Regions from separate parts of the Streptomyces sp. NPDC005878 genome, predicted to be linked through region 1. Evidence: riboswitches for the same ligand, from Rfam matches in the RefSeq annotation. Region 1 holds a riboswitch; each other region holds the start of a gene.

Evidence for each region. Region 1 has a riboswitch for cobalamin ahead of ABZ404_RS24455 (HoxN/HupN/NixA family nickel/cobalt transporter). Riboswitches for the same ligand answer to the same signal wherever they lie in the genome.
Region 2: another riboswitch for cobalamin. It lies ahead of ABZ404_RS06605 (ribonucleoside-diphosphate reductase subunit alpha); the one in region 1 lies ahead of ABZ404_RS24455 (HoxN/HupN/NixA family nickel/cobalt transporter).
Region 3: another riboswitch for cobalamin. It lies ahead of ABZ404_RS33400 (cobalamin biosynthesis protein); the one in region 1 lies ahead of ABZ404_RS24455 (HoxN/HupN/NixA family nickel/cobalt transporter).
Region 4: another riboswitch for cobalamin. It lies ahead of ABZ404_RS37820 (CbtB-domain containing protein); the one in region 1 lies ahead of ABZ404_RS24455 (HoxN/HupN/NixA family nickel/cobalt transporter).

Annotation. Positions count from the first base shown of each region.
Region 1 covers NZ_JBEXWK010000018.1:20,132-27,331, reverse strand. The annotation lists gene ABZ404_RS24470 (FAD-binding oxidoreductase) at 1-1,313, shown strand, start outside; gene ABZ404_RS24465 (HAD family acid phosphatase) at 1,381-2,043, opposite strand; gene ABZ404_RS24460 (aldehyde dehydrogenase family protein) at 2,403-3,713, shown strand; gene ABZ404_RS24455 (HoxN/HupN/NixA family nickel/cobalt transporter) at 3,809-5,056, opposite strand; cobalamin riboswitch at 5,054-5,261, opposite strand; gene ABZ404_RS24450 (radical SAM protein) at 5,333-6,403, opposite strand; gene ABZ404_RS24445 (peptidoglycan-binding protein) at 6,617-6,964, opposite strand.
Region 2 covers NZ_JBEXWK010000003.1:63,685-70,884, forward strand. The annotation lists gene ABZ404_RS06590 (hypothetical protein) at 1-197, shown strand, start outside; gene def (peptide deformylase) at 257-889, shown strand; gene ABZ404_RS06600 (ribonucleotide-diphosphate reductase subunit beta) at 956-1,969, opposite strand; gene ABZ404_RS06605 (ribonucleoside-diphosphate reductase subunit alpha) at 1,969-4,347, opposite strand; cobalamin riboswitch at 4,477-4,617, opposite strand; gene mctP (monocarboxylate uptake permease MctP) at 4,851-6,482, opposite strand; gene ABZ404_RS06615 (DUF3311 domain-containing protein) at 6,479-6,733, opposite strand; gene ABZ404_RS06620 (GntR family transcriptional regulator) at 6,864-7,200, opposite strand, start outside.
Region 3 covers NZ_JBEXWK010000033.1:74,141-81,340, reverse strand. The annotation lists gene cobN (cobaltochelatase subunit CobN) at 1-1,245, opposite strand, end outside; gene ABZ404_RS33405 (cobyric acid synthase) at 1,242-2,774, opposite strand; gene ABZ404_RS33400 (cobalamin biosynthesis protein) at 2,771-3,700, opposite strand; cobalamin riboswitch at 3,808-3,950, opposite strand; gene ABZ404_RS33395 (hypothetical protein) at 4,060-4,284, opposite strand; gene ABZ404_RS33390 (inorganic phosphate transporter) at 4,313-5,572, opposite strand; gene ABZ404_RS33385 (class II aldolase/adducin family protein) at 5,794-6,453, shown strand; gene ABZ404_RS33380 (hypothetical protein) at 6,529-7,200, shown strand, end outside.
Region 4 covers NZ_JBEXWK010000046.1:9,987-17,186, reverse strand. The annotation lists gene ABZ404_RS37850 (class I SAM-dependent methyltransferase) at 1-616, shown strand, start outside; gene ABZ404_RS37845 (zinc ribbon domain-containing protein) at 620-844, opposite strand; gene ABZ404_RS37840 (DUF4383 domain-containing protein) at 901-1,461, opposite strand; gene ABZ404_RS37835 (hypothetical protein) at 1,550-2,944, opposite strand; tRNA gene ABZ404_RS37830 (tRNA-Val) at 3,146-3,217, shown strand; gene ABZ404_RS37825 (histidine phosphatase family protein) at 3,288-3,851, opposite strand; cobalamin riboswitch at 3,940-4,075, shown strand; gene ABZ404_RS37820 (CbtB-domain containing protein) at 4,109-4,330, shown strand; gene ABZ404_RS37815 (CbtA family protein) at 4,348-5,166, shown strand; gene ABZ404_RS37810 (hypothetical protein) at 5,278-5,562, opposite strand; gene ABZ404_RS37805 (RNA-binding S4 domain-containing protein) at 5,699-6,142, opposite strand; gene ABZ404_RS37800 (DUF2277 domain-containing protein) at 6,210-6,440, shown strand; gene ABZ404_RS37795 (VTT domain-containing protein) at 6,424-7,065, opposite strand.

The sequences.
Region 1 (7,200 bases):
CGACGAGCGCTCTCGCCGAACTGCGGTCACAGGTGCGCGGCCGTGTCCTGCTGACCGGTGACGACCACTTCGACCAGGCACGACAGCCGTGGAACCTCTCCGTCCAGCAGCCCGTGTCGGCGGTCGTCGAGGCGGCCGACGCCGACGACGTCGCGGCCGTGGTGCGGTACGCGTCGGCGGCCGGGCTCGTCGTCGCGCCCCAGGCCGGCGGCCGGGGCGCCAGCGGTGACGTGGAGGGCGTGATCCTGCTGCGCACCGGCAAGCTCGACGAGCTGCATGTGGACGCCGCCGCCCGTACCGCGCGCGTCGGCGCGGGCGTCCTGGGCGGCCAGGTCCAGGCCGTGGCGGGGCCGCTCGGTCTGACCGGGCTGCCGGGCAGTTCCCCGCTGGTCAGCGTGGTCGGCTACACCCTGGGCGGCGGGCTCAGCTGGTTCGGGCGCAAGTACGGCTGGGCCGCCGACAGCGTCACCGCCTTCGACGTGGTCACCGCCGACGGCGACCGGGCCCGGGTGACCGCCTACTCCGACGCCGAGCTCTTCTGGGCGCTGCGCGGCGGTGGCGGCGACTACGCCCTGGTCACGGCCATCGAGTACGACCTTCATCCGGCGCCCGCCCTCTTCGGCGGCCGGGTGGTCTGGCACGGCAGCCAGGCGCCCCGCGTCCTGGACGCCTTCCGCGGGATCACCGCGAACGCGCCGGACGAGCTGACCGCCTGGATCAACCTCCTCCAGATCCCGAACGGTCCCTCGCTCGTCACCGTGGACAGCACCTTCCTCGGCGAGGAGGCCGAGGGCCGGGCGCTGCTGCGCGCGCTCGACGAGATCGAGGGCGCCACCACCGACACCCGGGGCGTGCTGCCGGTGGCCCAGCTGGGCGAGATCACCGGCGAGCCGACCGAGCCCGGTCCCAGCGCGACCCGCGCCGAGCTGCTGACCGACCTGGACGACAAGGTGGCGGCGGCCCTCCTCGCGGAGCCGATCGACCCGCTCGTCGGTGTGCACATCCGCCACCTGGGGGGCGCCTTCGCCGCCCCGACGGAGAATCCGCAGGGCCCGCTGACCGAGCCGTACACCCTGTCCATGTTCGGTGTGCCGTTCTCGCCGGAGCGCGGGGCCGAGATCGCCGCCCGCCAGGAGGCGCTGGTGCAGTCGGTCGCCCCGTACGTCAGCGGACGCAAGCCCTTCACCTACCTCTCCCCCGGCGACACGGCGGCGACGGCCTTCCGGCCCGAGGCGCTGGCCCGGCTCCAGCAGGTCAAGCGCGACCGCGACCCGCGCGGCGTCCTCCGCAGCAACTTCCCGGTCCTAGGCTGACCCCCGGGAGCACGGGCGGCGCCCCTCGGCCTTGGGCCGTGGGGCGCCGTTCCGCGTGAAGGGACGGTCAGGACAGCGTGCCGTCGTAGTCCGGGAGCTTGAAGGCCCGCTCCGCGTGCCCGCCCACGAGGTCGGTCGTGTTGTTGCCGATGTTGGCGATGATCGTGTATCCGCGCGCCTCGATCTCGGCCCGCTTCTGCGTCTTGTAGGTGCTGACCTCGTGGAAGAGGTCCGGCAGGTCGCGGACGTACAGACCGGTGACCGGGTAGCCCACCGCCTTGAGGTTGTACGAGGTGAGGGACTCGACGATGCCGGGCCGCGCGGTGACGAAGAAGACGGCGACGCCCCGCGAGCTCGCCTCGCGCGCCAGGGCGCGGACCGAGTCGATGGCCGGGGTCGGGAACGTCCAGAAGTGGTGGAAGTCCGTCTCCAGCGAGGTGTTGTCGATGTCCAGGACGATGGCGGGCTTCTCGCCCGCGGGCGAGGCGGCGACGCGCTCCTGGAGGTAGGGGCGGGCGGTGTCCACGACGGTCCGGACATCGCGCAGCCAGGTCGCGCGGTCGACGCCCTTGAGCCCGGCGATCGCGCCGGAGGCGGAGGTGCGGGCCGCGACGGAGTACGGGGCGGAGGCCGTCGGAGCGGCCTGGGAGGCGGTGGGCGCGGCGACGAGGGCGGTCGCGGCGGCGGCCACGGCGACGGCCGTGCGCGTCGTCCAAGCAGTGCGGGGCATGGGGGGTCGGTGCTCCTCTGTCGCGAGGGTGGGAGTCCGCGGAAGATCCGCAGGGGCCGTGGGGACCGGCACGTACGGAAACGGAATTGACATGCGCACGGCCAAGAATGATCAGCCGTTGACGCGATGTCTACCGGTCGGTAGGAAACTTCTCGTGGACGGAGGATGAATCCGCGGGAGGACCGCTCACGCCCGCACAGGACCGCCGCATACGGAAGCCGGGCGACCGGATCCAGCCCATTCCGCACACTCGGGAATGTATTTTGGTACCTCAACTGTTGGTATATACATCGAGCCCCTGCGGCTCGTCCGACGACCGACCGCGCGGACCGACGATCCGCCCCCAGCAGCGAGGCACCATGAACCCCACCCAGGAGCAGCCCGCCGACACCGTGGCCCGGCTGCGCGCCACCTTCCGCACCGGCCGCACCAAGCCCGTCGAGTGGCGCACCACCCAGTTGCGACGCCTGCGCGAGATGCTCACCGAGCGCGGCGCGGAGCTGGTCGAGTCCCTCCACGCCGACCTCGGCAAGAGCCCGGCCGAGGCCCAGCGCACCGAGATCGGCTTCGTCGTCCGCGAGATCGACCACACCCTGGAACACCTCGCGGGGTGGCTGCGCCCCGAGCCCGCGCCCGTCCCGGAGCACCTGGGCGGGGCGACGGCCTGGACGCAGTACGACCCGCTGGGCGTCGTCCTGGTCATCGCGCCCTGGAACTATCCGGCGCAGCTGCTGCTCACCCCGGTGATCGGCGCCCTGGCCGCCGGGAACGCGGTCGTGGCCAAGCCCAGCGAGATGGCTCCGGCCACCTCCGCCGTGCTGGCGCGCCTGCTGCCCGAGTATCTCGACCGGGACGCGGTGGCCGTGGTGGAGGGCGGTGTTCCGGAGACGACGGCGCTGCTGGCCGAGCGGTTCGACCACATCTTCTACACCGGCAACGGCACCGTCGGCCGTATCGTCATGGCCGCGGCCGTCCAGCACCTCACGCCCGTCACCCTCGAACTGGGCGGCAAGTCCCCGGCCTTCGTCGACCGGGACGCCGACATCGCCGGCGTCGCGGCGCGGCTGGCCGCGGGCAAGTTCCTCAACGCGGGCCAGACCTGTGTCGCGCCCGACTACGTCCTCACCGACCCCGAGACGGCCCGCGCCCTCGAACCGGCGCTGACCCGGGCGGTCGAGGCGCTGTACGGGACCGACCCGCAGGCCTCCGCCGAGTACGGCCGTATCGTCAACGAGCGCCACTTCGACCGTCTGAGCGGTCTGCTCGACTCGGGCCGCGTCGTCACCGGCGGCCGGGGCGACCGCGTCACCAAGTACCTCGCGCCGACCGTCCTCGCCGACGTCGACCCCAAGTCGCCGGTGATGCGGGAGGAGATCTTCGGCCCGATCCTGCCGATCGTGACGGTGTCCGACCTGGACGAGGCCATCGACTTCATCAACGACCGCGACAAGCCGCTGGCGCTGTACGCCTTCACCGAGTCCGGCACCACCCGGGAGCGCCTGGCCGCCGAGACCTCATCGGGCGGCCTCGGCCTCGGGCTGCCGCTGGCCCATCTCACCGTCTCCGACCTGCCGTTCGGCGGCGTCGGCGAGAGCGGCATGGGCAACTACCACGGCCGCTACTCCATCGAGACGTTCAGCCACCGCAAGGCGGTGCTGGCCGCCGGGTGACCGACGGTCGGTGAGGGGCCGGGGCAGATCTCCGTCCCGGCCACGACACTCACCGGACCGGCCCCGGTCTCCCCCGCGAGCAGGCGCGAAGGCCTTCAGCCGACGGTGTCCGGGGCGGGCGCCGGCGCGGCGCCGTCCCGGGGCGCGGGTACGGCCTCGTCGCGGGGGCCGGGTGCCGCTTCGGCGCGGGCGGTGGCGTCCGGCGAGGTCCGGCCCGGCGCCGCGGTGACCGCGGCGGCGCGTACCGCCCACCGCTGCTCGACCCTGGCGAACCGCCAGTACGCCAGCGCCGCCGCCCACACCGCGACGAACAGGCCGACGATGATGAAGCCGACGTTGTCCAGGTCGAGGCCCGCGACCCACCCGGTGACGGCGTCCCGCAGGTCCAGCTTCTTGTGCAGCACGCCCACCAGCTCGATCGTGCCGATCAGGAAGGCCACCGCGATGGAAAGACCGGTGATGGTGAGGTTGTAGAACACCTTGCGCACCGGGTTGGAGAACGCCCACTGGTAGGCGAAGTTCATGAAGGTGCCGTCGATGGTGTCGAACAGGCTCATCCCCGCCGCGAAGAGCAGCGGCAGGCACAGCACCGCGTACCAGGGCAGTCCGGCGGCGGCGCCCGAGCCGGCCATCACCATCAGGGTGACCTCGGTGGCGGTGTCGAAGCCGAGGCCGAAGAGGAAGCCCAGCGGATACATCTGGCCGGGGCGGGTGATCGACTTGGTGAAACGCCCCAGGAGGCGGTTCATGAACCCCCGTGAGTCCAGGTGCTGTTCCAGCGCGGCCTCGTCGTACGTCCCGGCGCGCATCGCCCGGAACACCCGCAGGATGCCGACCAGGGCCAGCAGGTTGAGGGCGGCGATGAGGTAGAGGAACGATCCGGAGACGGTCGTTCCGACCACGCCGAGGGTCTGGTGGGTCGGTGAGTCGTCGTTCATCAGGGTGCCCGCGAGCTGGGCGCCCCCGGCGACCAGCGCCGCCATCACCACGACGACGCTGGAGTGCCCGAGGGCGAACCAGAAGCCGACCGACACCGGCCGTTTGCCGTCGGCCATCAGCTTGCGGGTGGTGTTGTCGATCGCGGCGATGTGGTCCGCGTCGAAGGCGTGCCGCATACCGAGGGTGTACGCGGTGACGCCGAGCCCGAGGCCGAACGTCTTGGAACCGACCTCGTAGTGCTCGGGCACCACCAGCAGGAAGAGGATGCCGAACGCGACGACATGCAGGGCGGCGATCACCGCCAGCAGCCAGGCGGTGCGCACGGTGTCCTCACGTCGCCAGTGGAATGTGGCGGCAGGGGTGGGCAGGGTCATTCGTTCACGCTCCAGCACCTCGTGGATCATTACGCGAGATGCCGTGGCCGGTCTCCTGGCTTCCGGGTGTCGCACCGTCCCCGCCTTCCCAGCGGCCTCACGGCCACCAGTGGCACAACGGGACGGGCTACCCGAAGCCGTTCATGGCCTGAACGACGTGGGGCCCGATCACAGTGGCGAGGGCCGCTCCGGTCTTGCACCGGTCTTCCCGAACACCACGGCTCGCCAACCGTAGGTGCGACCCGCCCCACCTGCAAGTCTGGCCGTGGACGCGGGTATTGCAGATCACATTCCGGGCTGCCGTGCTCACCCCGTCGCCGGCGCGACGAACGCCGGGCGGCGGTCGATGCGGGCGCGGACCTCGTCGGAACCGAAGTGGTGGTCGATCCGCCGGACGGCCTCGGCCCAGCTCCGCATGGTGCCCGCGTCGGAGAGCGCCTCGGTCACGAACGGGTCGCTCCACCGTTCCACCGCACGCCGCCACAGCTCGGCCGGCGGTTCCTCCAGCAGACTGCCCACCGTCCCCTCGTAGATGAGCATGGCCCGCACCTGCCCGTCGGGCTGGACCTGGAGGGACTGGAAGTCGAGGCCGCGCGCCACCTGCTCGGGATTCATCCGCAGGGAGAAGTTGGTCGACGTGCCGACGCGGACCGTGGCGGGGGCGAGCGACTGGAGCCGCGCACGCTGCTCCTCACTGCCCAGCCGGGCGAGCTGTTCGTCCGTGAGCAGCTCGTGCTCGGCGTATCCGGCGCGGCTGCCGAGCCCCGACGGGAGGGCGGCGCCGCAGTCCAGGGAGCTGAGGTGCGGGAAGCGCGCCAGGATGTCCGTGCAGAACTCCTCCAGCCGGTCGATGTTGCTCCGGACGACCGCGCAGTCGACGGCGAACGGGAGCGGGCGGTCCGCTCGCCGGTCCCGCTCCCGCGCACCGTCTTCCAGCAGCGCCGGCGCGCGCATCGCCCGGCCGAACGAACCCGCCCTGCCGCGGATCCGGTCGTGCACCTCGGGCGTGGGACCGTCGACACTCACCACGACCCGTCCGCAGACACGCGCCAGCTCTTCGGTCATCCACGGCCGGTAGTTCCAGCCGCCGGTGTAGACGAGGACCGAGATCCCCGCTCGCGTCAGCCGCTCCGCGACTTCGAAGACCCCCTTGACCAGCAGTGGTTCGCCCCCGGCGAGGGTGACCTGGACCGGTCCCAGGGCGATGATCGCGTCGGCGATCCGGAGCAGGTCCTCGTGGCTCACCTGCCGCGACGGGCGTCTGCCGGACTCCGAATAGCAGTGGGTGCAGCGCAGCGGACAGGCGTAGGTGATGTCCCAGATGACGGACTGCGGGCCGTCGGCAACCTGGTGCGCCTGCTCCGTCGCGTGCTCCATCGCATGCTCCCGTGTCCGCTCGCGGTCTCGGTGCCGGACCCCCCCGTGCGGGCGGGGGACGTTCCGCCGGGCCCAGACTAGGAGGGGGCGGCGGGGCACGGTATCCCCAACTCTGGGATGGCGTGGACCCGACGGAGTGCCCCGCGCCCCGCCCCGGGGGGCCTGCGGCCACCCCGGACCCGGCCTCTTCCCGCCCCTGCCGCCTTCCGGCGCTCAGACGCAGGCGTGGTCCAGCAGACCGGCCCAGGTCCGGGGGCCGACCAGGCCGTCCACATCGTGGCCCCGGTAGCCGCAGACGTACTGGAAGGACTTCACCGACTTGGTGGTCCCGCTGCCGAAGATGCCGTCCACGCGGGTGCGGAAGCCCTGGTCCGTGAGCTTCTGCTGGAGGAACCTGACACAGGTTCCGGTGTCGCCCTGCGACAGGAACGGCCTGCTCTGCGCGCAGCCGGCGGCGCTCGACGCGGCCGGCGCGGCCGCGTCGGCGGGGGCGAGCATGCCGGCCCCTCCCAGCACTCCCGCGCTGACCAGGGCGACGACGAGGATCCGTACCTGTTTCATGGGGCCTCCCGTTGACAGGGCGACCGCGTGTGGTGGGCACGCGTGTCGCCGGACTGCGGCGGCGTGCCGATGTGCCGCCGCCGGAAGGCCACGCTAGGGAGAGCGCGGGCGCGAGGCGTCCCGCAGGGGGTGGAGACACCTCCTGCAACCAGAGCGGTATGCGGCCCGCCCCTCCACCTGGTGCGGCAGCCGGGTCGCGCCCCGCCGGTCGGACGGGCGACGCCGTGAGCGTTCCC
Region 2 (7,200 bases), on a different contig from region 1:
AGCACCTGGACCCGCACGACCACAGCGAGCCGGGCCACCCGGGCCCGCTGGGCCACCGCACGGCCGGCGACCTGTGGGTGCCCGAGCGCGAGTGCGGGATCGCGGCGCCGCCCGGACTGGTGCGCGGACTGCTCGACGGCTGGGTCGCGGACAGCCCCGACAGCCGCGAGTGGCGGGATCTGGAGGAAGTCTGCTGACCGCCCCCGTAGGCTGTACGGGTTCGGAATCGGGTTTTTGAGGAAGGCGTACGGCGGACATGTCGCAGCAGGAGACGGACCAGCAGGTCGGACACGACGGGTTCGTCGTCGACACGGAGGACTGCGAGGAGCGCGAGCAGGCGTACCGCGCCCGGGGCACGTCCCGGCCCATCACGGTCGTCGGCAACCCGGTGCTGCACAAGGAGTGCAAGGACGTCACCGCGTTCGACGACGAGCTCGCCGCGCTGATCGACGACATGTTCGCCAGCCAGCGCACCGCCGAGGGCGTGGGCCTGGCCGCCAACCAGATCGGCGTGGACCTGAAGGTCTTCGTCTACGACTGCATGGACGACGAGGGCGTGCGCCACGTCGGCGTCGTGTGCAACCCGGTCCTGGAGGAGCTCCCCGCCGACCGCCGGGTCCTGGACGAGTCCAACGAGGGCTGCCTCTCGGTCCCGACCGCCTACGCGGAGCTGGCCCGCCCCGACTACGCGGTGGTCCGCGGCCAGGACGCCCAGGGCAACCCGATCCGGGTGCGTGGCACCGGCTACTTCGCCCGCTGCCTCCAGCACGAGACGGACCACCTCTACGGCTACCTGTACATCGACCGCCTCTCCAAGCGCGACCGCAAGGACGCGCTGCGGCAGATGGCGGAGAACACCCCGCGCTACGAGGTCGTCCCGAACGACTAGCCGTTCGTACGTACAGCGAAGGGCCCCGCACCACGGACGGTGCGGGGCCCTTCGCCGTATCCGGACCTAGAACTCCTCGTCGAAGCCCACCGAGCCCTCGACCGCCACCTGGTAGGCGGACGGGCGGCGCTCGAAGAAGTTCGTGAGCTCCTGGACGCCCTGGAGCTCCATGAACGAGAACGGGTTGGCGGAGCCGTACACCGGCGCGAAGCCCAGGCGCGTCAGCCGCTGGTCGGCGACGCACTGGAGGTACTCGCGCATCGACTCGGTGTTCATGCCCGGCAGACCCTCGCCGCACAGGTCGCGCCCGAACTGGAGCTCCGCCTCGACGGCCTCCTTGATCATGTCGGTGACCTGCTGCTGGAGCGCGTCGTCGAAGAGCTCCGGCTCCTCCTTGCGGACGGTGTCCACGACCTCGAACGCGAAGTTCATGTGCATCGTCTCGTCACGGAACACCCAGTTGGTGCCGGTGGCGAGGCCGTGCAGCAGACCGCGCGAGCGGAACCAGTACACGTACGCGAAGGCTCCGTAGAAGAACAGGCCCTCGATGCACGCCGCGAAGCAGATCAGGTTCAGCAGGAAGCGGCGGCGGTCGGCCCGGTTCTCCAGACGCTCCAGCTTCTCGACCTCGTTGATCCACTTGAAGCAGAACTGGGCCTTCTCGCGGATGGAGGGGATGTTCTCCACCGCGTCGAACGCCGCCGCGCGGTCGTCCGGGTCGGGCAGATAGGTGTCGAGCAGCGTCAGATAGAACTGGACGTGCACGGCCTCCTCGAAGAGCTGGCGGCTCAGGTACAGCCGCGCCTCGGGGGAGTTGATGTGCTTGTACAGCGTCAGGACCAGGTTGTTCGCCACGATCGAGTCGCCCGTGGCGAAGAACGCCACCAGCCGGCCGATCATGTGCTGCTCGCCCGGCGAGAGCTTGGCGAGGTCGGCGACGTCGGAGTGGAGGTCGACCTCCTCCACCGTCCAGGTGTTCTTGATCGCGTCCCGGTAGCGCTCGTAGAAGTCTGGGTAGCGCATCGGACGCAGGGTCAGCTCGAAGCCCGGGTCGAGCAGGTTCTTCTCGGTGGAGCTCATTACTGGCAGGCCTCGCAGGACTCGGGGTTCTCAAGGGAGCAGGCGACCGCGTCGGCGTCGGGGGCGGCCTGCTGGACGGGGATGGGGGCGCTGGCCTGCGCGGCGCGGGCGATGCGCGTGGCCGGGCGCGAGCGCAGGTAGTACGTCGTCTTCAGCCCCTGCTTCCAGGCGTACGCGTACATCGACGACAGTTTGCCGATGGTGGGCGTCTCCAGGAACAGGTTCAGCGACTGCGACTGGTCCAGGAACGGGGTGCGGGCCGCGGCCATGTCGATCAGGCCGCGCTGCGGGATCTCCCACGCCGTGCGGTAGAGCGCGCGCACGTCGGCGGGGATCCAGCTGAAGTCCTGGACCGAGCCGCTCGCCTCGCGCAGCGCCTCGCGGGACTGCGCGTCCCACACGCCGAGCCGCTTCAGGTCCTCCACGAGGTAGCCGTTGACCTGGAGGAACTCACCCGAGAGCGTCTCGCGCTTGAAGAGGTTGGAGACCTGCGGCTCGATGCACTCGTACACACCGGCGATGGAGGCGATGGTCGCGGTCGGGGCGATCGCGAGGAGCAGCGAGTTGCGCATGCCCACCGCGGCGATCCGCTCGCGCAGCGCCGCCCAGCGCTCCGGCCAGTTCAGCTCGACGTCGTAGTGGTCGGGGTGCAGCACACCGCGGGCCGTCCGGGTCTTCTCCCAGGCCGGCAGCGGGCCCGAGCGCTCGGCGAGGTCGCAGGACGCCTCGTACGCCGTGAGCATGATCCGCTCGGCGAGCTTCGTCGACAGGGCCTTGGCCTCGGGGGAGTCGAAGGGCAGGCGCAGCTTGAAGAAGACGTCCTGGAGGCCCATCGCGCCCAGGCCCACCGGACGCCACTTGGCGTTGGAGCGGCCGGCCTGCTCGGTCGGGTAGAAGTTGATGTCGACGACGCGGTCGAGGAAGGTCACGGCGGTGCGGACGGTCTCGTCCAGCCGCTCCCAGTCGATCTCGCCGGAAGCCAGCACGAAGGCGCCGAGGTTGACCGAGCCGAGGTTGCAGACGGCCGTCTCGCCGTCGTCGGTGACCTCCAGGATCTCGGTGCAGAGGTTGGAGGAGTGGACCGTGTGGCCGGGCTCCGCCGTCTGGTTGGCGGTGCGGTTGGAGGCGTCCTTGAAGGTCATCCAGCCGTTGCCGGTCTGCGCAAGGGTGCGCATCATCCGGCCGTACAGGTCCCGCGCCGGCATCGTCTTCTGGGCCAGACCCGCGGCCTCGGCCCTGCGGTAGGCGGCGTCGAACTCCTCGCCCCACAGGTCGACCAGCTCGGGCACGTCGGCGGGGGAGAACAGCGACCAGGTGCCGTCCGCGTCCACCCGGCGCATGAACTCGTCCGGGATCCAGTGCGCCAGGTTCAGGTTGTGCGTGCGCCGGGCGTCCTCACCGGTGTTGTCGCGCAGCTCCAGGAACTCCTCGATGTCGGAGTGCCAGGTCTCCAGGTAGACCGCCGCCGCGCCCTTGCGCCGGCCGCCCTGGTTGACCGCCGCCACCGAGGCGTCCAGCGTCTTCAGGAACGGCACGATGCCGTTGGAGTGGCCGTTGGTGCCCCGGATGAGCGAGCCGCGCGAGCGGATGCGGGAGTACGACAGGCCGATGCCGCCGGCGTGCTTGGAGAGCCGCGCCACCTGGTGGTAACGGTCGTAGATCGAGTCCAGCTCGTCCAGCGGGGAGTCCAGCAGGTAGCAGCTGGACATCTGCGGGTGGCGGGTGCCGGAGTTGAAGAGCGTGGGGGAGGACGGCAGGTAGTCGAGCCGGCTCATCAGCCGGTACAGCGAGGCGACCTCGTCCAGCGCGCGCACCGAGTCGTCCTCGGCCAGGCCCGCCGCGACCCGGAGCATGAAGTACTGCGGGGTCTCGATGACCTGGCGGGTGATCGGATGGCGCAGCAGGTAGCGCGAGTAGAGCGTGCGCAGGCCGAAGTAGCCGAAGCGGTCGTCGGCGCCGTCCGCGAGGGAGGCCTGGACCAGCGCGTCGAGCCGGGCCGCGTGCAGCCGCACGAAGTCGGCGGTGCGGTCCGCGATCAGCCCCTCGCGGTGGCCGACCTCGACCGACTCGGAGAACGAGACCGAGCCCTGGCCCGCGGCCTCCTCGGCGATCGTGAGCGTCAGCAGCCGGGCGGCGAGGCGGGAGTACGCCGGGTCCTCGGAGATCAGACCCGCGGCGGCCTCGGTGGCGAGCCCACGCAGCTCCGCCTCGTCCGAGCGCGCGTTGCGGCCGCGCAGCGCGGCGGCGGCGACACGGCCGGGGTCGGTGTCCGGCAGGTCGGCGGTGAGGTCGGTCAGGGTCCGCAGCAGGGCGGTCCCGGGGGCATCGACCGACTCCTCGGCGATCGCTGAAGCGGGATCCGCAGGGGCGATGGTCACGTGGGGGCACTCCTCGCTCGGCACGGGGCCTCGGGGAAGTGCGCGGGCACACGGACACACCCCCTCGGGGGTACGCCGCGTCCACTGCCCATTCCGCGAGGCCCGGACGTCTCGGCGCCCGGACCGGACGGTCAGGGCGGGCTGTTCGGCAGGTCCTCGGACTGAACAAGTACGCAAACGCGTACGAGTACACCGTTGCGGGACAGTTCCGGATTTGCACCGGATTCCCCTGCGGCGACAGCGAGCACGAGCATACATCTTGTGCCGGGCGGTCGTGGCGCCCCCACATGTTGTGTCGCATCCGTACCGGAGTGTGTGTGCTGGGTAGTTGCTTCACCGCGGGCCGGTGGGGGCCTGTCACGCGGTTCCCCGCGCCCCCGAGGGGGCTGCGGATGCCGTAGGCCGGAACCGCGAGGCGGTCGTGGGCATTCCCCGGGGCATTTCCCGGAGCCACGAAAACGGGCCGCCGGGCTTCCCCGGCGGCCCGTCCCACGGTGGTCGGCTCAGTGCGCCGAGCCCGCCGTCGCCGGGGGCAGTTCGACCTCCACGCCCGGGTCGCCCGCGTCCGCCGTGTAGTCCCGCGGGGATGTCTCGTCGACCCCGTCGGGGGCCTTCACGGCCCGCAGGACGAGCGTGAGGACGACGGTGACGGCGACGTTGAAGACGAACGCGGTGAGGCCGATGTAGCCGATCTCACCGATGCCGGGGATGTTCTTGGAGCTGCCGCCGAAGTGCTTCTGGGTGGGGGAGGCGACCCCGTACGCGGCGAGCGTGCCGTACGCCATGCCGGCCGCCCAGCCCGCGAGCAGCGCCCAGCGGTGGAACCAGCGCGTGAACAGACCGCCCACCAGGGCGGGGAAGGTCTGGAGGATCCAGATGCCGCCGAGCAGCTGGAAGTTGATCGCGACCGTCTTGTCCATGGTCAGGACGAAGACCAGCGCGCCCACCTTCACCAGGAGCGAGACGATCTTGGAGACCTGCGCCTCCTGCTTGGGCGTGGCGTCCGGCTTGATGAAGTCCCGGTAGATGTTGCGGGTGAACAGGTTCGCGGCCGCGATCGACATGATGGCCGCGGGGACGAGCGCACCGATGCCGATCGCCGCGAAGGCCACGCCCGCGAACCAGTCCGGGAACATGTCCTCGAAGAGCTGCGGGATGGCCAGCTGGCCGTTCTTGACCTTGACCCCGGCGGCGATCGCCATGAAGCCGAGCAGCGCGAGCAGGCCCAGCATCAGCGAGTACAGCGGCAGGATCGTGGTGTTGCGGCGGATGACCTCGCGGCTGCGCGAGGAGAGGGTCGCCGTGATGGAGTGCGGGTACATGAACAGCGCGAGCGCCGAGCCGAGGGCGAGCGTGGCGTAGGTCCACTGGCCCGCGTCGCCGGGCACCAGCGCGCCGGTGGGCTTGCCGGCCGCGTTGGGCGTCTCGAACTTGTGCCGGGCCGCCGCGAAGATGTCGTCGAAGCCGCCGAGCTTGATCGGGATGTAGATGATCGCCACCAGGATGACGATGTAGATCAGCGTGTCCTTCACGAACGCGATCAGCGCGGGGGCGCGCAGCCCCGAGGAGTAGGTGTACGCGGCGAGCACCGCGAACGCGATCAGCAGCGGCAGGTCCTTGACGAACCAGTTGCCCGAGCCGCCGATGCCCATCACGTCGAGCACCGCCTGGATGCCGACGAGCTGGAGCGCGATGTACGGCATCGTGGCGAGGATGCCGGTGACCGCGACCGCGAGCGAGAGGCCCTTGGAGCCGAACCGGCCGCGGACGAAGTCCGAGGTCGTCACGTAGCCGTGCTTGTGCGAGACCGACCAGAGCCGCGGCAGGAAGGTGAAGATCAGCGGATAGACGAGGATCGTGTACGGCACCGCGAAGAACCCGGCCGCGCCCGCCGCGTACACGGCCGCCGGGACCGCGACGAAGGTGTACGCCGTGTAGAGGTCGCCGCCGAGCAGGAACCAGGTGACCCAGGTCCCGAAGGAGCGGCCGCCCAGGCCCCATTCGTCGAGGCTGTGCTCGTTCTCGGCGCGGCGCCAGCGGGCGGCCATGAAGCCGACGACCGTGACGGCGAGGAAGAAGAAGATGAAGACGCCGAGCGCGACGCCGTTCACCCCGTCCTTGGCTGCGAGCGTCACTTGCCCTCACCCGCCTTGCGGCCGTGCTGGTCGCGCTGCCACAGCTTGTACGCGAGCATCGTGAGCGCGGTCGAGATGACCACCCACAGCATCTGGTACCAGTAGAAGAAGGGGATCCCGGCCAGGGCCGGGTCGGCCTTCGCGTACGAACCGACCCACAGCATCGCCACGAAGGGCGCGATCAGGCAGAGCGCGATGACCACGCGCACCGGCGTGATCACCGCTCTCGGCGTTTGCGTTGTTTCCGGCATGGTGGCTCCGTCCCCTCGCTGTGCTCACCTGATGCAATGCGCACGAAATCTAGGGGACGGAATCCCGCCATGGAAGCCCTGTACCGGATACCGGACGTCATCCGGCGACCGGTTCAGCCCGTCGGCCGCCTCAGTCCGTCGGCCGCTTCAGCCTCGCCACGAACTTGTAGCGGTCGCCGCGGTAGACCGAGCGCACCCACTCCACCGGCTCGCCGTCGCCGTCCAGGGAGTGCCGGGAGAGCATCAGCATCGGCAGGCCCACGTCCGTGCCGAGCAGTCCGGCCTCGCGGGGGGTGGCCAGCGACGTCTCGATGGTCTCCTCGGCCTCGGCGAGCCGCACCCCGTACACCTCGTTGAGGGCGGTGTAGAGAGAGGTGTACTTGACGAGCGAGCGGCGCAGCGCGGGGAAGCGCTTGGCCGACAGGTGCGTGGTCTCGATCGCCATCGGCTCGCCGCTCGCCAGCCGC
Region 3 (7,200 bases), on a different contig from region 1:
GCGGTAGTCCGCGAGCGGCACGCGCGCGGGGGCCGCCGCGAGCTGCTCCTCGGTGAGCCACTCCACGTCGTGGCCGCCCGCGTTGATCAGCCGGTGGATCAGCTCGTCGCCGTTGTCCGGGTGGCCCTCCACCCGGTAACCGGCGTCCCGCAGCGCGTCCAGGACCCGGACCGCCGAGGCGGGCGTGTCCAGACCCACCGCGTTGCCCACGCGCGAGTGCTTGGTGGGGTAGGCGGTGAAGACCAGGGCCAGCTTCTTCTCCGCGTTCGGCTTGTGCTTCAGACGGGCGTGGCGCACCGCGATCCCGGCGACGCGGGAGGCCCGCTCCGGGTCGGCGACGTACACCGGTACCTCGTCGGGGCCCTGCTCCTTGAAGGAGAACGGGACGGTGATCAGCCGGCCGTCGAACTCGGGGATGGCGACCTGCATCGCCGCGTCCATGGGGGAGAGGGCCGCGTCCGACGCCTCCCAGGCGGCCTTGGACGAGGTGAGGCAGAGCCCTTGCAGCACCGGCACGTTCAGGTCGGCCAGGGCGCCGATGTCCCATGCCTCCTCGTCGCCGCCCGCGCTCGCCTGCGAGGCGGTGGTGCCGCCCGCCGCCAGGACGGTGGCGATCAGCGCGTCCGCCCGGCCCAGCGTCTCGTAGAGCGCCGGGTCCGCGCCGCGCAGCGACCCCACGTACACCGCGAGGGCGTTGGCGCCCTGCGCCTCGATGCGGTCGCACAGCACGTCGACGAAGGAGGTGTTGCCGGAGAGCTGATGGGCGCGGTAGAAGAGCACGCCGACCGTGGGGCGGCCCTCCACGTACGCGCGCGTGCCGTGCACGCCCCACTCCGGCATCTTCTGCGGCTCCGCGAAGCCGACGCCCGTGAGCAGCACGGTGTCGGAGAGGAACCGCGACAGCTCCACGAGGTTGCCGGGGCCGCCCTCGACGAGATAGCGCAGGGCCTCGGCGACCACCCCGGCCGGGGCCGAGGACTCGGCCATCAGCTCCGCGTCCGGCACGGACTCGCCGCCCAGCAGCACCGTGGGGATGCCGGACGCCTTCAGCGCGGCCAGACCGTCCTCCCAGGCGCGCTTGCCGCCCAGCAGGCGCACGACGGCCACCGACGCGCCCTCGATCAGCGCGGGCAGCTCCTCCGCCACGTCGATACGGGTGGGGTTGCCGATCCGGAAGGGCGCCCCGGAGGCCCGGGCCGCCAGCAGATCCGTGTCGGCGGTCGACAACAACAGCACAGTGCTCATGCGGGTGCTCCAGGTGCGATGAAGGGAAGTCCTGCGGGCGCGCCCTGCTCGATCAGCCGCAGGAGCGCGTCCGTGTCCGCGTGTTCTTCGATGAGGTCGCCGAGGCGGTCCAGCTGCTCCTCGCGCAGCACCCCGAACGACGTGTCGGGGGCGGGCACGAAACGCCGACCGGCGGCGCTCGCGACCCGCTCCAGGAACCGCCGTCTGAAACCGTCGCTCTCCAGTGATCCGTGCCAGTGCGTCCCCCAGACCGCACCGACCCGGCATCCGTCCAAGCTGTGTCCATCGTCATCAGAGATGAACCGATCCCCGCCCAGCACCTCGGCGACGCCGTGGTGGATCTCGTATCCCTCCACGCGCTCGCCCAGCGCCTCGCCGGCCGGCCGGGCGAGGGTCTTCTCGGCCGCGAACCGCACCCGCACGGGCAGCAGTCCGAGACCCGTCACGGAACCCGCCCGTGACTCGACGTCGTCCTCGATGTGTTCGCCGAGCAGCTGGTAGCCGCCGCAGATCCCCAGCACCGGACGCCCCTCGGCCGCCCTGCGCGCCAGCTCCCGCGCCAGCCCCCGTTCCCTCAGCCACTCCAACGCCCGGACCGTGCCCCGGGTTCCCGGCACCACGACCAGATCCGCGTCGGCCAGCTCCTCGGGCCGGTCCACGAACCGTACGATCACGCCCGGCTCGGCGGCGAGCGCGTCCACGTCCGTGAAGTTGGACATCAGCGGCACCGCGCACACCGCGATCCGCAGCACGTCCTCGCCGACCGGCGGCGCCACCACGGACTCGCGCACGGCGCCCCGGAGGGACACTCTCAGGCCGTCCTCCTCGTCGATGCCGAGCCCGTGCGCGAACGGCAGGATCCCGTACGTGGGGCGCCCGGTGAGGCCGCGCAGCATGTCGATACCGGGTTCGAGCAGCGAGACGTCGCCCCGGAACTTGTTGACGATGTATCCGGCGACCAGCGCCTGGTCCTCGCGGCTCAGCAGCGCCGTCGTACCGAAGAACGAGGCGAACACCCCGCCCCGGTCGATGTCGCCGACCACCACCACCGGCAGCCTCGCGGCGCGCGCGATGCCCATGTTGACGATGTCGGTGCGCCGCAGGTTGATCTCGGCCGGGCTGCCCGCCCCCTCGCAGATCACGGCGTCATACGTGCCCCGCAGCCGCTCCAGGCAGTCCACGACCGTGCCCAGAAGCGCCTCCTGGCGCCCGCCGTGGTAGCCGCGGGCGCTCAACTCGCCCACCGGCTTGCCCATCAGCACGACCTGGCTCGAACGGTCGCTCCCCGGCTTGAGCAGCACCGGGTTCATCAGCGCGGACGGCTCCACGCGCGCCGCCTGCGCCTGCATCGCCTGCGCGCGCCCGATCTCCGCGCCCTCGCGCGTCACGAAGGAGTTGAGGGACATGTTCTGTCCCTTGAAGGGCGCGACCTTCACACCCCGGCGCACCAGCCACCGGCAGATCCCGGCGGTGACGACGCTCTTCCCCGCGTCCGACGTGGTGCCCGCGACCAGCAGTCCGCCGCTCATGTCCGTACCTTCCTCACCGCGATCGCCACACCCAGCGCCAGCCAGCCCACCCGGCGCGACAGCCGCACCGCCCGCTCGATGTCCGCCACTTCCACCGCCCGGCCGTCCCCGTTCAGCACCGGCCGGTGCTCGACACGGCCGCCGTACGCGAGGGTGCCGCCGAGCCGTACGCCGAGCGCCCCCGCGAACGACGCCTCCACGGGCCCGGCGTTGGGGCTCGGGTGCTTGGCCGCGTCCGACCGCCACGCGCGCGTGGCGGCGCGCGGCGCGCCTCCCGCCACGACCGCGAGCGCGGCCGTGAGCCGGGCGCCCGGCCAGCCCGCCACGTCGTCCAGGCGCGCCGAGGCCCACCCGTACCGCAGATGGCGCGGCGAGCGGTGGCCGACCATCGCGTCCAGGGTGTTGACCGCGCGGAACGCCACCAGGCCGGGCACGCCCGCGAGCGCCCCCCACACCAGCGCGCCCACCACGGCGTCGGAGGTGTTCTCGGCGACGGACTCGACGACCGCGCGCGCGATGCCGGGCGCGTCCAGCGACTGCGGGTCGCGGCCGCACAGATGGGGCAGCCGCGCGCGGGCCGCCTCGACGTCCCCCGCCTGGAGGGTCGCGGCGATCGCGCGGGCCTCCCGGCCCAGCGAAGTGCCGCCCACCACCGTCCAGGTGGCGGCGGCGGTCAGCGCGACGGAGGCGGCGGGACTGCGGCGTACGGCACGGGTGGCGAGCAGCGCGGCGCCCGCGGCACCTCCGGCGCACACGGCGGTGTGCAGCGCGCCCCAGCCACGGTGGTCGCGCCACAGCGCGCGCTCCACGGCGGCCGCGGCACGGCCGAACGCGGCGACCGGGTGTCCGCGGCGGGGGTCGCCGAGGAGGAGGTCACCGAGGAGACCGGCGGTGGCGCCGTACGCGAAAGTGCGATCGGCACGCATGGGGTCAGCCCGCCGCAACGCCGCGGGGAACTCCGGTACGTCCGGGGGGTGCCGGCAACAGGCAGGCGCGCATGGCGGTATGTCCTCACTCAGGGTGTCCGCGCCCTGGTACGACGTCGACCGGCGGTGAGAGTTCCTGGCTCACGGGGATGATTCCCCGATGACAGTGGCGGGACCGCGCCGGATTCGCACCGGCTTCCTCTTCTGCCGCCGTAAATGGCTCGGGCAGTCCACCATGCCCGGGAACGCCCGTCAACTCGCTGCTGACCTGCGACGGGAGAGTGTGCGCAGGCACACAGGAAACCGCCCCCCGGCAGGGCCGGAGGGCGGTTGTGGAGGGTGCGGCGCCGGTCGTCGGCCTACTTGGCGACGATCAGGTTGATGCCGTACGCGACGGCCGCCGCGCAGAGCGCGAAGCAGAGGTAGGCGGTGGTGCGGGCCACAGCGACGTTGCCCTTGCCGGCCGCCGCCGACTGCTGCTTGCTGAGGCCGACGATGCCGACGGTGAACAGGCCCACCAGGCCGACGGTGACGATGAGGCTGACACCGAAAACGGTGCCGAGAGCTGCCCAGTCGATGTGCATGACGATTCCTTCGGGGAGCGCGGCCGGGTCAGACGACGGCCGGGCGGGCCGGGTCGGCGGGGGCGGGCGCCGGGATGGTGGCCGTCAGGTCGACGGCCACGGCGGCGGCGGTGGGCGGCGGGGTGACCGCGGCCATCGCGGTCGTGACGACACCGGCGGGCTCGGCCGGAACGGCGGCCGGGACGTGGGTGACGTCGTTGTGGTCGACCGGCTGGCGGCGCGACAGCTTCCAGATGAAGCCGGAGCCCCCGACCAGCAGGACCGCCACGAGGACGATGCCCCAGGTGCCCCGTCCGGCGAGGAACTCGGCGCCGGCGCCGACCAGGCCCGCGGCGGGCAGGGTCAGGCCCCAGGCGATGAACATCCGGGTCGCGGTGGACCAGCGGACCACTCCGCCCTTGCGGCCGAGGCCGGCGCCCATGACGGAGCCGGAGCAGACCTGGGTGGTGGAGAGCGAGAAGCCGAGGTGCGAGGAGGCCAGGATGACGGTCGCGGCACCGGACTGGGCGGCGAAGCCCTGCGGCGGAGCCAGCTCGGTCAGGCCCTTGCCCATGGTGCGGATGATGCGCCAGCCGCCGAGGTAGGTGCCCATGGCGATGGCCATGCCGGCCGAGACGATGACCCACAGCGGGGGGTTGGCGCCCGGGTGCAGCACGCCGCCGGTGACCAGGGCGAGGGTGATGATGCCCATGGTCTTCTGCGCGTCGTTGGTGCCGTGGGCGAGCGAGACGAGGCCGGCGGAGGCGATCTGTCCGGCCCGGTAGCCCTTGGCGGTGGCCTTCTCGGCCGCCGGGTCGGCGTTCCGGTTGATCCGGTACGTCAGCCGGGTGGCCAGCATCGAGGCGACGCCCGCGACGATCGGGGCGGCGACGGCGGGCAGGAGCACCTTGGTGACGACGGTCGAGCCGTTGACCGAGGACCAGCCGGCCGACATCACGGCCGCGCCGATCAGACCGCCGAACAGGGCGTGGGAGGAGCTGGACGGCAGTCCGAGCAGCCAGGTCACCAGATTCCACAGGATGGCGCCGACGAGCGCCGCGAAGATGACCTCTGTTCGGAGGCCCTTCTCGTTGATGATCCCGCCGGAGATCGTCTTGGCGACCTCCACCGACAGGAACGCGCCGACCAGGTTGAGCGCGGCCGACATGGCGACCGCGGCTTTGGGCTTCAGGGCGCCGGTCGAGATGGTCGTGGCCATCGCGTTGGCGGTGTCATGGAAACCGTTCGTGAAATCGAACACTAGAGCTGTCACGACCACAATGGCGAGCAGCAGCGTGATGTGTTCCATTTACCCAGGCAATCGTTCGACGTCAGTGGCTGGACGAACGTAAGCAACCTGAATGAACGGAAGGTGAACTGAGCCGGACCGCACGGTGTATCCCGGCGCTTCTTGGCCGGGATTTGGGACACGCAGTTCCGTACGGAACGGGCATATCGGCCGTAGGTCCCAGGGGGGCAGGATTCCGTTCACTCTCCCGCCCCGGCACGGGCCCTGCGAGGATCACCCCCATGGGAGAGCCGATCGACGCCGCCGAGACCGCCGAGGCCTGGGCCGAGCTGACCGCGACCGCGCGCCGCACCGCCGAGGAGGGCCTGGTCGTGGGGACCTCGGGCAACGTCTCCGTACGCGTCGGGGACCTGGTGCTCGTCACCCCCAGCGGGGTGCCGTACGAGCGGCTCGGGCCCGGTGACACCGTCGCCGTCGACCTCACCGGCCGGCAGGTCGCCGGGACCCTGCGGCCCACCAGCGAGCTCCCCCTGCACCTGGCCGTCCACCGGCACACCGACGCCCGGGCCGTCGTCCACACCCACGCCGTCCACGCCACGGCCGTCTCCACCCTGGTCACCGAGCTCCCGCCGGTCCACTACATGACCGCCGAGCTCGGCGGACCGGTCCGGGTCGCGCCCTACGCGCTGTACGGGACCGAGGAGCTCGCCGCGAACATGCTCGGCGCCCTCGACGGCCGCACCGGCTGCCTCCTGCAGAACCATGGAACGGTCACCTGCGGAGCCACCCTTTCCCAGGCGTACGACCGCACCGCCCAGCTGGAATGGATGTGCCGGCTCTGGCTCGCCGCCTCCTCCGTGCCCGGCCGCACCCCCTCCCTGCTCTCGGCCGAGGACCTCGACCGGGCCGCCGAGCAGTTCCGGGGGTACGGACAGCGCTGACGTCCCGTACGCCACACGTGTCCCGGTGGGCCCCGCCCACTGGCCGTGGCGCCGCTTACTGCCGACACTGGAACGGTGCGCCCGGCTACAGCGACGGCAGCGGCCGTCACCACACTCATCGGCGTCGGCGCGGCAGCGGTGGCCGCCGGACGGTACGCGAGCGACGCGGCCCTCAAGGTGCCGCCGGGCCGCCCGCTGCCCGCCGACCCCGAGCTCACCGTGCACGCCACGGCGCCCGGACGGATCGCCCTGACCCGCTGCCTGGCCTCGCTGCGCCCCGGTGTGTACGGCATCGAGGGCCCCGGCGTCCACGCGGTGGTCGGCGAGGTCGTCGACGTGCCGCACGCCGCGGACACCGTGGTGCGCCGCCTGGAGCGGGTCACCCGGGGCAGCCCGCAGCCCGGGGACCGGGTCCGGCTCACCCCGCAGGTCCACCACGGCACCCCGGCCGGGGCGCTGGGGCTGCGCCACGAGGACGTCGAGATCCCCGCGGAGCTCGGTGTGCTGCCCGCCTGGCTGGTGCCGGGCGCCCGCGACACCTGGGTGATCACCGTGCACGGCCTGGGCACCACCCGGGAGCACCCGCTCAACGTCCTGGGGTTCCTGCACCGCCACCGGCTGCCGGTGCTCGACCTCGCCTACCGGGGCGACGCGGGCGCCCCCCGCCCCCCGGACGGCCTCGGCCACCTCGGCGACGCGGAGTGGCGCGACCTCGACGCCGCGATCCGCTACGCCGTACGCTCCGGC
Region 4 (7,200 bases), on a different contig from region 1:
GTACATGCTGGCGCACAACCCGCCCCTGGACGCGGTGCAGCGCGAGCTCGTGGAGACGACGTACGCCCGGCTGCCCGGCCACGCGGGCATGCAGTCGGCCGAGGAGCAGGCGCCGCTGCTGGAGTTCCTCGTCCGGATGGCGGGCGCGCGGCACGTGGTGGAGGTCGGGACCTTCACCGGGTTCTCCGCGCTCGCCATGGCGCGGGCACTGCCCGACGACGGAACGCTGATCGCGTGCGACATCTCGCGGGAGTGGACCGACTACGCGCGCGAGGCCTGGACGAAGGCGGGCGTGGCGCACAAGGTGGACCTGCGGATCGCCCCGGCGGCCGAGACCCTGCGGGCGATGCCGGCCGAGCCGCACATCGACTTCGCCTACCTGGACGCGGACAAGGACAACTACATCGCGTACTGGGAGGAACTGGTGCCCAGGATGCGGCAGAACGGCCTCATCGCCGTGGACAACGTGCTCTTCCACGGGGAGGTCGTGGACCCGGCGGCGACCGGTCCCGCCGCCGGGATCCAGCGGTTCAACGAGCACGTGCGGCAGGACGCGCGGATGGACAGCGTCATGCTCACCGTGGCGGACGGGCTGACGCTGGCCCGCAAGCGCTAGCCCTCAGCAGCAGCCCCCGCCGCCGCAGCAGCCGCCCCCGCCGCCACCGGCGGAGGGCGCGGGCGCCGGCGCGTTCCTGGACATGCCGCCCACGGACACCGTGGACAGCAGCTTCACGGTGTCCTCGTGCCCGGCCGGGCAGGTCGCGGGCGCGGCGGAGTCGGCCATCGGACGGCTGAGCTCGAACGTGTCGCCGCAGGAGCGGCAGCGGTAGTCATAGCGAGGCATGGCCCCAGGCTAACGGGCCCGGGGCGGCGAGGGGGAGCCGTTCGCGGCCCGCCGCCTCAGCGGATGGGCCGCTCCCGCACGGCCCCCGGCTCCGAGCGCGCCTCCGCCTCGCGCCGCGCCCGCCAGTACGGGTTGTCGTGCGGCAGGGCACTGCCGACCCGGCCGTACATCCCGAAGACCATCAGCGCCAGGCCCACCAGGAAGCTGAAGATCACGTTCTGCATCTTGAAGGCGAGGAAGTTCGCCGAGCCGCGGTCGAGCAGGGCCAGGTTCACGAACCCGCTGATCAGGAAGAGCACGCCGAGCGACATGTTCATCCAGGAGGCCACGTTGCCGCCCTTGACCATGCCGTACAGCAGCAGCGCCCCCACGACGATCGAGATCACGCTGAGCGTGCCGTTGGTGCTCAGCCCCGCGACCTCCTTGCCGCCGGTGTCGAAGAAGCCGATGTTGTGGGTGAGGCCCAGGATGCCGAAGACGAGCAGGAAGAGCCCCATGAGCCCGGCGCCGAACCGGTACACCCGGCTCAGCCGGTGGTCGACCGGCAGGTGCTCGTCGAGGGACACGTGGGGCGCGCGCCGCGGGTGGCGCAGGTGGTGAAGCGGCTGGGTGGCCATGGGCGGCCTCCTCGTCTCGTCCGTACCCCCAAGGATCCGCCCGTGACGCGGGGGCGACAACTCCTCCGGTGACGCCCCGTGACGGCGCTCAGGCCCCGTGCCCCCGCTCCTCGCGGATCAGGGCCACCACGCCCGCGGCCGCGCGGCGGACCTCCTCGGTCTCGGTGAGGAAGTGCCAGTAGTCGGGGTGGCGGCCTTCCAGCGTGGCGATCGCGCGCTCCAGGCGCGCCACGGCCCCGTCCAGCGGGGCGGCGTGCCGCGGGTCGGGGGTGGAGCGGCCCGCCATCGCCAGGCGCTGCGCGTCCCGGATCGCGAACCGCGTCCGCTCGATCTCCTGCTGCGGGTCCTTCGCCACGGCGTCGAGCCGCCGCAGCCGGTCCCCGGCGGCCGAGACCGCCTCGTCCGTGGCGTTCAGGAGCGCCCTGACCGTGCTGAGCCGGGAGGTGGCGTCGGCCCAGCGCTGCTCGGCGCGCGCGGCGGCGGCCTCCTTCAGCTTCTCCTCGGCCTGCGCGACGTTCACCAGCGCCTGGTCGGGGACCTGCTGGAGGTCCTGCCAGCAGGCGGCCGAGAAGCGGCGGCGCAGCTCGCTGAGGACCGGCTCGACGGTCCCGGCGCGGGTGGTCAGCGCCTGCGCGCGGGTGCGCAGCGAGACCAGCCGGCGGTCGATCTCCGCGGCCCGCTCGGGCAGCCGGTCGGCCTCGGCGCGCACGCCCTCGGCCTCCCTCAGCACCCGGTCGGCCCGCTCCAGGGTCTCGGGCACGCCGTGCTGTCCGGCGCCCTGGTTGAGCCGGGTCAGCTCGGGGCCGAGCGCGGCGAGCCGGGCGGCGAGATCGTCCGCTCGCAGTCCGGACGCCCGCACCGAATCGAGAGCGGTGCTCGCGGCGAGGAGCGCCTGTCGCGCCCGCTCCACGGCCGGCGCGAGGCGGGCCAGCTGCGTCTCGGCGGTGGAGAGCAGCGGCCCCAGGCTCTGCTCGAACCGGTCGAGCTCGCCCTTGACCCGGACGAGGTCGTCCTTGGCCTTCGTCAGCTCGCCCCGGGCCCGGGCGGCCACCGAGGCGTCCAGGTCGTCACGGTCCAGGTCGTGCGCGTCGACGGCGGTGATGTAGTCGTTGCTCACCTCGTCGATCCGCCGGCCGAGCGCCGCGAAGTCGTCCACGGCCTTGCGGGCGCGCGGCGAACTGTCCACGGCGGTGATCGTCTCGATGGAGATCCGCAGGTCGCGCTGGGCGGTGTCCAGTTCGTAGAAGGCGGCGGCCGCCGCGTCCTTGGCCGCCTGCGCGTCCGCCCGGACGCTCTCCCCGCGCCCACCGAACCACCGCCGCGTCCCGCCGCCGGCGAAGGCCCCGGGCAGCAGCGCCGCCCCGAGCACCAGCGGCAGCGCGACGAGCGCGAGCGCGTCCGCGAGGGTCCGCCGGGCTCCCGCTCCGGCACCGGGGACGATGGCACCCGCTCTGCTGTACGGCCGCGCGTGTGTCGCCGTCACATCCCTCTCCCGTGCCGTGTCCGCCTGCCGGTTCATTCTCCCACCAGGTAAGGACGAACACACCGGCCGATTAGTTCGCACCCGCCCGCAGCGGCCCCCTCCCACCACCGCCACCACCACCCGCCCGCCCCGCCGCCGCGAACGGGTTTGCGGCCCCGCCCGGGGGGCCATGTACGCTGTTCCCTCATCCACGGATGCCACGGGCGTGTAGCTCAGGGGTAGAGCGCTGCTCTTACAAAGCAGATGTCGGCGGTTCGAAACCGTCCATGCCCACCCGGAACCGAAGGCCCCCGCCGACCACGGCGGGGGCCTTCGGCGTGCCCGGCGCCCCGAGGACCGGCTCTCAGCCGCCCGCCGGGCGCCCGCACCGCAGGTTCCAGCGGCCCGAGCGGCCCGAGAGTTCGGTCAGGGTCAGCGGGGCCACGTCCAGCCGCCAGAACGAGGCGGGGGGCAGGGCCAGGGCGTGGGTGACGGCCGCGCGGACCACCGCGGGGGAGGCGACCGCGAGGACGCGCCCGCCCGCCGCGGGCAGCGTGTCCAGCCACGCGCCCACGCGCGCGACCAGCGCGAGCAGGCTCTCCCCGCCGTGCGGCGCCGCCGCGGGATCGGTGAGCCAGGCCCGTACCCCCGTCGGCTCCTCGGCGCTCAGCTCGTCGAGGCGCCGCCCCCGCCAGGTGCCCAGGTCCCAGTCGGCCAGGGCCGGTTCGTCGCCGGTGGGCAGGCCGTCCGCCAACGCGTAGCGGGAGGAGGGCGGTTTCAGCCGGCGGGCCGGCACCGGCAGGGCCGCCACCGCGTCCTTGACCCGGCGCAGGGCGTCCTCGTCCGGGCAGGCCGCGTCGTCGCCGACTCTCGCCTCGCGCGCGTAGCGGTCGGCCGGGGGTGAGATCAACATCACGCGTACGGTCATGGGACAAGCAGAGCACGGCCGTTCACGCACGCGGCGCGGGGGCCGCGCCCCCGCGCGCCGTAGCGGCGCGGTCCGCCACGCGGTACGGTCTCGTCGACATAAAGACGGTGTGAAGGAAGCCCGGTGAGATTCCGGCACGGTCGCGCCACTGTGAACCCGGCCGGCCCCCAACAGGGGGCGGGGACGGGGAAGTCAGACCCACCACCGTCGACAAAGGCACCAATGACCGGGACGCGTGTTCCCCAGGAGGTTCTGCCGTGGCTCTCTCCGCCCCTGCGCCCAGCGCCGAAGCAACGCCGGCCATCACCCCCATCTCGCTCAAGGCCATCGCTCCCTGGGCCCTCTTCTTCGGCATCCTGATGCTGGTGCTGCTCTACTTCGTCGGCTCCGAGCAGGGCGCCACCAGCGTCTTCTCCGGCGAGAACGTCCACGAGTGGCTGCACGACGGACGCCACCTGCTCGGCTTCCCCTGCCACTGAGACCAGGGGAACCACACGTGAACTCCCTGTCCGTCAGAGCCCTGCTGGTGCGGGGCATGATCGCCGGACTCGCGGCGGGCGCCCTGGCGCTCGTCGTGGCGTACCTCCTGGGTGAGCCCCGGGTGGACGCGGCGATCGACTTCGAGGAGGCGCACGCCCACGAGCACGGCGAAGAGGTGTTCAGCCGCACCCTCCAGGCCACCGGCGGCCTCGCCACCGGTGTGCTCGTGTTCGGCGTGGCCATCGGCGGTATCGCCGCGCTCGCGTTCTGCGTCGCGCTCGGCCGTATCGGCCGGTTCGGTCCGCGCGCCACGGCGGCGTTCGTCTCGCTCGGGGCCCTCCTGACCGTCTACGTCGTCCCGTTCCTGAAGTACCCGGCGAACCCGCCGTCCGTCGGCGACCCCGACACCATCGGCAAACGCACCGCCCTGTACTTCCTGATGATCGCGCTGAGCGTGCTGCTCGCCGTCGCCGCCGTACTCCTCGGCAGACGGCTCGCGCCGCGCCTGGGCAACTGGAACGCCACCGTCGCCGCCTCGGCCGCCTTCCTGGCCGCCGTGGGGCTCGCGTACGCGTTCCTGCCCGCCGTCAACGAGGTGCCCAAGGACTTCCCGGCGATGCTGCTGTGGAAGTTCCGCCTGGCCGCGCTCGCCATCCAGGCCACCTTGTGGACCGGCTTCGGACTGGTCTTCGGCCACCTCGCCGAACGGCTCCTGGTGCCCGGGCCCGCCCGGGCCGAACGCGGGGGCACGGGCACACCGGCCGAAACCGCCGCAAGCGTCCAGGGCGTCCCAAGCGTCCAGGGCGTCGACGGCAAGGCCGCGCCCGCCCACTGACCGGCGCCGCATGGACGAGGGCCCCGGACCGTCATCGGTCCGGGGCCCTCGCGCGCGTGGATCGTGCCCGGCCGCCCGCCGCGCTGGGCGGCGGCGCCCGGTGGCGCTCGGTCAGTCGGGGCGGCGCGCGGAGAACAGACGGATGTGCCGCTCTCTGCGGTAACGCCGCTCCCACCGGGCCATCTGGTCCCGGCGGGCGCGATAGGTCCGGTAGTCCGTGTCGGTGCCGCGGCCGGCTCCACCGGCTCCGGACGAGCCGCCGGACGGTGCCGTGGAGCGGCCACGGCGCCGGGCGCTGAAGAGTACGGCCACCACGGCGACGCAGACCACCACGCCGCCGGGACTGAAGCCGAAGCCGTACAGGACCAGCGCCAGGACGAGAAGCAACAGGATCATGGCGTGTTCCTCTGGGGACGGATCGGGGGCTCCCCTGGCCCCCGGCGCCCTCCAAGCTACTCCGCGGCGGCGGGAGTTGGCCTGCGCGTTATGTACGAGCCGGCGCCCCGCGGACCCCTGTGAACTCCACGGACCCCTACAGCCCCCGCAGCCGCTCCATCTCCCGGCGGTCCCGCTTGGTCGGGCGGCCCATGCCCCGGTCGCGGACGCCCGCGGCCAGCACGTCCGCGCGGGCGGGCGGCGGCGGGCTGTTGTCGACGTAGGTCTCGGCCGCGACGGCCGCGCCCACCCGCTTGCGGATGACCTTGGCGACCACGACGATCCGCTCCCGCCCGTCGAGGCGCAGCCGCACCTCGTCGCCCGGCTTCACGGTGTGCGCGGGCTTGACGCGCTCGCCGTTGAGCTGGACGTGCCCGGCCCGGCAGGCCGTCGCCGCCTGCGAACGCGTCTTGGTGAGCCGGACCGACCAGATCCAGCTGTCGATGCGCACGGGCTGGGTGGGCCCCACCGGTGCCGGCGCCACCGCCGGTGTGCCCGGCGCCCCGGCCCGCTCTGCCTTCGCCTCGTCTGCTGCCGCCATGCCTCCGACTCTACCGAGGCGGTCGTCCACCGAGACCGTTGTCAGTGGTACCCGTCACACTTGAGGCATGTGCAGAAGCATCAAGACACTCAGGCCGCCGGCCCTCCCCGAGGAGGCCACCGATGACGAGATCCGCGCGGCGGCTCTCCAGTACGTGCGCAAGGTGTCCGGCTTCCGGGCGCCGGCCGCCCACAACCAGGAGGTCTTCGACCGGGCGGTGGACGAGATAGCGCGGGCCACGGCTGAGCTGCTGGAGGGCCTGGAGATCCGGGGAGTGCCGGTCAGGACGCCGGCGTAGGCGCGCCCGCGGGCGCGGGGCGGCGCATGACGTAGGCGGCGAGGGAGCCCGCGGCGAACAGGGCGAGGACGGAGATGCCCGTGCCCAGCCAGGTCGCGCCGAGCCAGCGTCCGCCGAAGTAGCCGAGCCCGACGCTGTATCCGGCCCAGGCCACCCCGGCGAGGGCGGACCACGGCAGGAACTCCTTGGGGGTGCGGTGCGCCGCGCCCGCGCCGAGCGACACGACGGACCGGCCCGCCGGGGCGAACCGGGCGATGACGACGAGTGCGCCGCCGCCCCGGCTCAGGGCGGCGCCGAGACGTTCCTGTGCGCGGGTCAGCCGGCGGGAGCGGGCGATGGCGCGGTCCAGCCGCGCCCCGCCGCGCCAGGCGAGGCGGTACGCGACGAGGTCGCCGAGCACGGAGGCCGCGGCGGCGCAGGCGGCGAGGAGCAGCAGGTCGGGGACGTCGCGTATGGCGTGCGGGGCCCCCGCGGCGGTGGTCGACCCGGCCGCCGCCGAGGTCGCGGCGGTGATCACCAGGACCCCGCTGGGCAGGACGGGGAGGAACACGTCGAGGAGGACGGAGACAGTCACCACGGCATAAATCCATGGGCTGCCGGTCAGCAACCCCACACTCTCCAGCACCACGACCCCCGAACGGAATGCGTCCCGCTGCCGCTGTCCGCGGCCGGGTCGCTGTACAGCCGTACAGCGTACGCCTGGGGCGCGTGGGGATTCCGTTCGGGGGTGGGAAGCGACCGGCGGGCCGAGGGACGGCCG